Linked DNA regions of Tistrella bauzanensis. The protein of the gene in region 1 binds, or shares a complex with, the protein of each later gene. Links are inferred from orthologs where the notes say so. Each region holds a gene or a part of one and is shown in the gene's direction. Other genes may lie near its edges.

Region 1 (3,257 bases):
CCGCGGCCTCGTTCCAGGAAACCACCCGCGTGCTCACCGAGGCGGCCACGGCCGGCAAGATGGACACGCTGGACGGTCTGAAAGAGAACGTCATCGTCGGCCGCCTGATCCCGGCCGGCACCGGTGCTGCGGTCAATCGGCTGAAGTCGATCGCCGCCAACCGCGACAAGGCGCTGCTGGACAAGCACGGCCCGGAAGACGCCCCGCAGGCGCTGACTGCGGCCGACGTCTCCGGTGCTGCCGAGTGACGCACTGACAGTGACGCACTGACCCGGCCGGAAGGCCCATGACGCCCCGCAAGGGTGCCATGACCTGATCGAGGCGACCCCGCCTGCCCCCGACCCGTTCGGGCGGCCGGCGGGGTCGCTTCATGTGCGGGGCAGGCGCGGGGGCGGCGAAGACCGGGGCGGCGAGGACAGCCTGCATTGCGGATGACGCAGGGGGCGCATGCATCCGGAGGGTTGATGAGGGGGCCGGCGGGATTTATCCGGCGCCATTCCCGCACGATCCCTGAGGATTCCGCCAAGACCCGGAAACCCTTGCAGGTCAAGCCTTTTGGGGTTGACCAATGGAGGGGGCGCAACTAGTATGCGCGCTCACTTCGGGAGCTGGCGTGTGGGCTCCGAAGACGCTGCGTCTCTGACGCGGCACATCATACAGCACCGTCCATGCCGTAGGGGCCGGCGAAGACAGCCCCCGGAAGGCAAAGCCTTTTCCGAGCCGGCATTTGTGCCGTTGGCGGAAAAGAGGCTCTGCCCTCCGATCGTTTTTGTGTGGCCGCAAGGCCAAAAGTTTAGCGGGACCGATTGGATGCCCACAATCAATCAGCTGATCCGCAAGCCGCGCCTGGCGCCGGTGGATCGGAACAAGGTGCCTGCCCTTGAGGCATGCCCCCAGAAGCGTGGTGTCTGCACCCGCGTGTACACCACCACCCCGAAGAAGCCGAACTCGGCGCTTCGTAAGGTGGCGCGCGTGCGCCTGACCAACAGCTTCGAGGTCACGAGCTACATTCCGGGTGAAGGCCACAACCTTCAGGAACACTCGGTCGTGCTGATCCGCGGCGGTCGCGTCAAGGACCTTCCCGGCGTGCGCTACCACATCCTTCGCGGCACGCTGGATACCCAGGGCGTCAAGAATCGTCGTCAGCGTCGTTCGAAGTACGGCGCGAAGCGGCCGAAGTAATCCGGCCCAGGAGAGGTTGATCCCATGTCCCGTCGTCATGCCGCCGAAAAGCGTCAGATTCTTCCGGATCCGAAGTTCGGTGACGCCGTCGTCAGCAAGTTCATGAACGTGCTGATGTACGACGGCAAGAAGTCGGTCGCGGAAGCGATCGTCTACGGTGCCTTCGATCTGATCGAGCAGAAGACCCGCCAGGAAGGCGTGCGCGTTTTCCACGAGGCGCTCGACAATGTGCGCCCCTCGGTCGAGGTGAAGAGCCGCCGTGTCGGTGGCGCCACCTATCAGGTGCCGGTCGAGGTTCGCCCCGATCGCGCCCAGGCCCTGTCCATCCGCTGGCTGATCGCCGCCGCCCGCAATCGTTCCGAGAACACTGCGGTCGAGCGTCTCGCCGGTGAACTGCTCGATGCCGCGCAGAGCCGTGGCACCGCAATCAAGAAGCGTGAAGATACCCACCGCATGGCGGACGCCAACAAGGCGTTCTCGCATTATCGCTGGTAACGGGTCGGCCGTCTCTTAAACCCCCAGTTTCCTGGACGCGAACATGGCACGCACGACGCCCATCGAGGCCTACCGCAACATCGGCATCATGGCGCACATCGATGCCGGCAAGACGACGACGACCGAGCGCATCCTCTATTACACCGGCCGGTCCCACAAGATCGGTGAGGTGCACGAGGGTGCGGCCACGATGGACTGGATGGAACAGGAGCAGGAGCGCGGCATCACCATCACGTCGGCCGCGACGACCTGCTACTGGAACGACCATCGGATCAACATCATCGACACCCCGGGCCACGTTGACTTCACCATCGAGGTGGAGCGTTCGCTCCGCGTTCTCGACGGCGCGGTCGCCGTGTTCGACAGTGTCGCGGGCGTTGAGCCGCAGTCGGAAACGGTGTGGCGCCAGGCGGACAAGTATCGGGTTCCGCGCATCTGCTTCGTCAATAAGATGGATCGGATGGGTGCCAACTTCTACCGCTGCGTCGACATGATGGTCGACCGGCTTGGCGCCGTGCCTCTGGTCCTCAGCCTGCCGATCGGTTCCGAGGCGGAATATGCCGGCATCGTCGATCTGATCAAGATGAAGGCGATCGTCTGGAAGGACGAGAACCTCGGCGCCGAATTCGAAGAGCGCGACATCCCGGCCGACATGGCCGACCGCGCGGAAGAGTACCGGCAGAAGCTGGTCGAAACCGCGGTCGAAGCCGATGACGACGTGATGGAAGCCTATCTTGACGGCAACGAGCCCGACATCGCCACGCTGAAGCGCTGCGTCCGCAAGGGCACACTGGCGCGTCAGTTCGTGCCGGTGATCAACGGGTCGGCCTTCAAGAACAAGGGCGTCCAGCCGCTGCTCGACTCGGTCATCGACTATCTGCCGTCGCCGACCGACGTGCCGCCGGTGACCGGTACCGCCGTGGACGACCCTGAGGTCGTCATGACCCGTGAGAGCCGCGACGATGTGCCGTTCTCGGCGCTGGCCTTCAAGATCATGTCGGACCCCTTCGTTGGCTCGCTGACCTATATCCGGATCTATTCGGGTGTGGTCGAGAGCGGTTCCTATGTGCTCAACACCGTCAAGGGTGACCGCGAGCGCGTCGGCCGCATGCTGCTGATGCATGCCAACAGCCGTGAAGACGTCAAGGAAGCCCGTGCGGGCGACATCGTGGCGCTCTGCGGCATGAAGGGCACCACCACCGGTGACACCATCTGCGCCGCGGACGCCAAGATCATCCTGGAGCGCATGGAGTTCCCGGATCCGGTGATCGAGGTTGCGGTCGAGCCGAAGACCAAGAGCGACCAGGAGAAGATGGGCCTCGCCCTGTCGCGTCTGGCGCAGGAGGATCCGTCCTTCCGCGTGTCGACCGACGAGGAGAGCGGCCAGACCGTGATCAAGGGGATGGGTGAACTCCATCTCGAGATCATCGTCGATCGCATGCGCCGCGAGTTCAAGGTCGAGGCGAATGTCGGTCAGCCGCAGGTGGCCTATCGCGAGCGGTTCGGCCAGGCGGTGGAAGTCGACTACACCCACAAGAAGCAGACCGGCGGTTCCGGTCAGTTTGCGCGGGTGAAGCTGA
Region 2 (3,308 bases), on another replicon or contig:
ATCTTCTCGGACAATATTCTGATTCACTCCGTGGCACCGAATTTCCTGTTCTCAGTCTCTGGCGGCGACAATGTCCGTATTGCCGACAACATGTTCTATGGCATGGTCGATAATGGCGAAGGTCAGACGCGCGAAATTCTGGGGGGCGTGCTTCTGTCGGGTGTCAGCAATGTCTCGATCGATGGCAATCACTTCAAGCGTGTGACCCGCGACGTGCTGTCTCTGGGCACGGGGTGCACCAATGTCGCCTTTCGCGGCAACGTGATGAAGGACGTCTGTCTGGCGAACGACGTATCGACCGAGAGCCAGCGCTATGTCGTCCGGATCAACGACCCGGTCGATGGCCTGATCATCTCGGAAAACATGGTCGACAATCCGAGCATGTTGCGGAACCCGCCGATGATCGGGTTGGCGACGACGAGCGCCGCTGTGTCCGGGCTGGTGGTCCGCGACAATATTCTGCCGGATGGCATCAGCACCCACGAACTGACCACGGCCATGCGCCAGGCCGTGACCGATACCAGCCGTGCCGTGCTCGCCTATGACGGCGATGGCACGGCATCGCAGACCCTGACTCTGCGCTTCGCGCCGGTCTTCGTCATGGTGTCGATCACGACAGGAACCGATCGCGGGCGGTCGATGTCGGTCTCTGCCATGGCGAGCGCCGGGTCGGATCTGGTGGAAATCTCTGGGCGTGACGTGATCGTCAAGGGGGCCTGGAACGCAACCGCCACCAGCTACACGGTGTTCGCCGTCACCTGATCTTTGCTCCGCGGGCCGGAGCGGGCGGACAGCCGGTGCCGGCGGGCCATTCAAGCCCGCCGGCACCGGCTTTGCCGCGTATAGGGCTTGCGAAGCGGGGCATTTTCGTGCCACATGCTTGCCGCCCGTGTCGTGGAGCCTGACCGCCTGCGAACACGCCTCTTCGCGCACCCGGCGCCTGCCTGCCGCGGCCCGTCAACGGCCGCCGGCAACGAAATCCCGTCCCCCGCGACGGGCAGGCGCTGCCGCAGTCAACCGACCCTGTGAGACCGTTTTGATGCAGATCACCGAGACCAACGCCGAAGGGCTCAAGCGCGAATACAAGGTCGTCGTGCCGGCCACGTCGATCAACGAGAAGATCGACAGCCGAATCGCCTCGATCAGCGCCACCATCAAGATGCCTGGCTTCCGTCCCGGCAAGATCCCGGCGAAGGTGGTCAAGCAGCGCTATGGCGCCTCGGTGATGGGCGAGGTTCTTGAGGAGTCGGTCAACGAGACCTCGCGTGAGGTTCTGGCGAAGAACGACCTGCGCCCGGCGACGCAGCCCAAGATCGAGATCACGGCCTTCGACGAGGGTCAGGATCTGGAATACACCATGGTCGTCGAGATCATGCCCGATTTCGAGCTGGGCGATTTCTCCGATGTCGAACTGGTCCGCGAGGCAGCCGAGGTCGAGGACAAGGAAGTCGACGCGGCGCTGGAGCGTATCGCCTCGGCCAATCAGGAATTCGAGGCGGTCGAGGATCGCGCCGCCGAGAACGGCGACCAGGTGGTCATCGACTTCAAGGGCTTCGTCGATGGCGAGGCCTTCCAGGGCGGCGAGGCCGAGGGCTATGCGCTCGTGCTGGGCTCCAACACCTTCATTCCCGGCTTCGAAGACCAGCTGGTCGGCGCCAAGCCTGGCGAGGAGCGCAAGGTCGAGGTGAACTTCCCCGCCGATTATGGCGCGGAGCAGCTTGCCGGCAAGGCCGCGACCTTCGAGACCACCATCAAGGAGGTCAAGGCGCCCAAGACCGCGGGGATCGACGATGCCCTGGCCGAGAAGCTGGGCCTCGATAACCTCGACGCGCTGAAGGCGGCGATCCGTGACGATTTCCGCAACCGCTATGAGGGCATCAGCCGTCAGAAGCTGAAGCGCGGCCTGCTCGACAGCCTGGCCGGCCGTTACGAGTTCGAGGTGCCGGCGGGCATGCTGGAGGCCGAGTTCGAGGGCATCTGGAAGCAGCTCAGCGAAGAGATGACGCGCACTGGCCAGACTTTCGAGAGCATGGAGAAGACCGAGGACGAGGTCCGCGAGGAATATCGCGCGATCGCCCTGCGTCGGGTTCGTCTGGGTCTGGTCCTTGCAGAAGTGGGTCGGGTGAACGATGTTCAGGTGGCGGATGAAGAGGTCAACCGCGCGCTGATCGAGCAGGCGCGCCGCTTCCCCGGTCAGGAAGCGCGGGTGATCGAGTATTATCAGCAGAATCCGGATGCGCTGCGCGCACTTCGGGCGCCGATTTTCGAGGACAAGGTCGTCGATCACATCCTGGCCCTTGCCAAGGTCGAGGAGAAGGTCGTCAGCGCCGAGGATCTGATGAAGGATCCCGACGATGAGGACGAGGCCGAGGCCACGGCGGACGACGCCAAGACCGAGGCCTGATCCGCTGCCCTGTCGGCGATATCGTCTGCGACCGCTTCCGGCTTCGGGAGCGGTCGCAAACGTCTCGGCGGCCGGGGTTTTGTGACGACCGGATGATGTCTGTTGAGGGGAGCGGAAAGCGCATGAGCGATATGCTCGATACCTATATGAACACGCTGGTGCCGATGGTGGTCGAGCAGACCAACCGGGGCGAGCGCGCCTATGACATCTATTCGCGCCTGCTCAAGGAGCGGATCATCTTCCTGACCGGCCCGGTCGAGGACGGCGTGGCCAGCCTGGTGACGGCGCAGTTGCTGTTCCTCGAAAGCGAGAACCCGAAGAAGGATATTTCCTTCTACATCAACTCGCCGGGCGGCGTGGTGACCTCGGGGCTGGCGATCTATGACACGATGCAGTACATCCGCTGCGACGTTCAGACCTTGTGCATCGGTCAGGCCGCCTCGATGGGTTCGCTGCTGCTCGCGGGCGGTGCCGCCGGCAAGCGCTTTGCCTTGCCCAATGCCCGGATCATGATCCATCAGCCGTCGGGCGGGTTTCGCGGCCAGGCCAGCGACATCGAGATCCATGCCCGCGAGATCCTGAAGCTGCGGGCACGGCTGAACGAAATCTATATGCACCACACCGGCCGGCCGCTGGAAGAACTGGAGCGCGGCATGGAGCGCGACAACTTCATGTCGCCCGAGGAGGCCAAGGCCTTCGGCCTGATCGACACGGTCGTCGCCCAGCGGCCGAAGCTTGAAGAGGCCGGATCCTGAGCCTGATGGCCCGACAGGCCGTCGATGGCGTCATCAGGATGCCGAAGCCTCGGGCAAGGCTGCGGTGGCGACGTTGACCCGACATGCAACCCGCCATCGCGTACACGCGGTGGCGGGTTCGTCATGTCCGGGTTCGGGGGATGATCCGC

What was found.
Region 2: the proteins of rpsG (region 1) and tig are in contact, whole or in part, in a crystal structure (PDB 3GTY), measured with the Thermotoga maritima proteins. The link is inferred for Tistrella bauzanensis from one-to-one orthologs. Residues at the interface, in WP_004081843.1 of Thermotoga maritima: Lys34, Lys52, Lys55, Glu59, Arg62, Gln63, Glu66, Asn67, Lys69, Val71, Arg95, Ala109, Lys110, Lys111, Gly112, Arg113, Pro114, Glu117, Glu121, Ile124, Ala125, Tyr127, Asn128, Asn129, Thr130, Gly131, Lys135, Asp139, Arg142, Met143; in WP_004081061.1 of Thermotoga maritima: Glu122, Val124, Val129, Leu130, Tyr133, Glu188, Gly259, Ile262, Tyr263, Glu266, Ser270, Glu273, Gln274, Glu277, Arg308, Gln311, Ile312, Ser315, Tyr316, Glu325, Arg329, Arg336, Leu363, Phe366, Trp367, Arg373, Leu377, Arg381, Leu384, Glu387.

Annotation. Positions count from the first base shown.
Region 1 is NZ_BMDZ01000024.1:29,386-32,642, forward strand. What follows is about bases 1-2,941. They hold rpsG (30S ribosomal protein S7), read left to right. Parts: upstream 1-1,206; coding sequence 1,207-1,677; downstream 1,678-2,941. Other genes in these bases: rpoC (DNA-directed RNA polymerase subunit beta'), read left to right, coding at 1-248; rpsL (30S ribosomal protein S12), read left to right, coding at 811-1,182; fusA (elongation factor G), read left to right, coding at 1,721-2,941. Also shown: more of fusA, read left to right, coding at 2,942-3,257.
Region 2 is NZ_BMDZ01000003.1:5,928-9,235, forward strand. Bases 230-3,221 are described here. They hold tig (trigger factor), read left to right. Parts: upstream 230-1,039; coding sequence 1,040-2,404; downstream 2,405-3,221. Other genes in these bases: IEW15_RS02200 (hypothetical protein), read left to right, coding at 230-762; clpP (ATP-dependent Clp endopeptidase proteolytic subunit ClpP), read left to right, coding at 2,527-3,159. Outside these bases: more of IEW15_RS02200, read left to right, coding at 1-229. UniProt on the Bacillus subtilis protein: Involved in protein export. Acts as a chaperone by maintaining the newly synthesized protein in an open conformation. Functions as a peptidyl-prolyl cis-trans isomerase.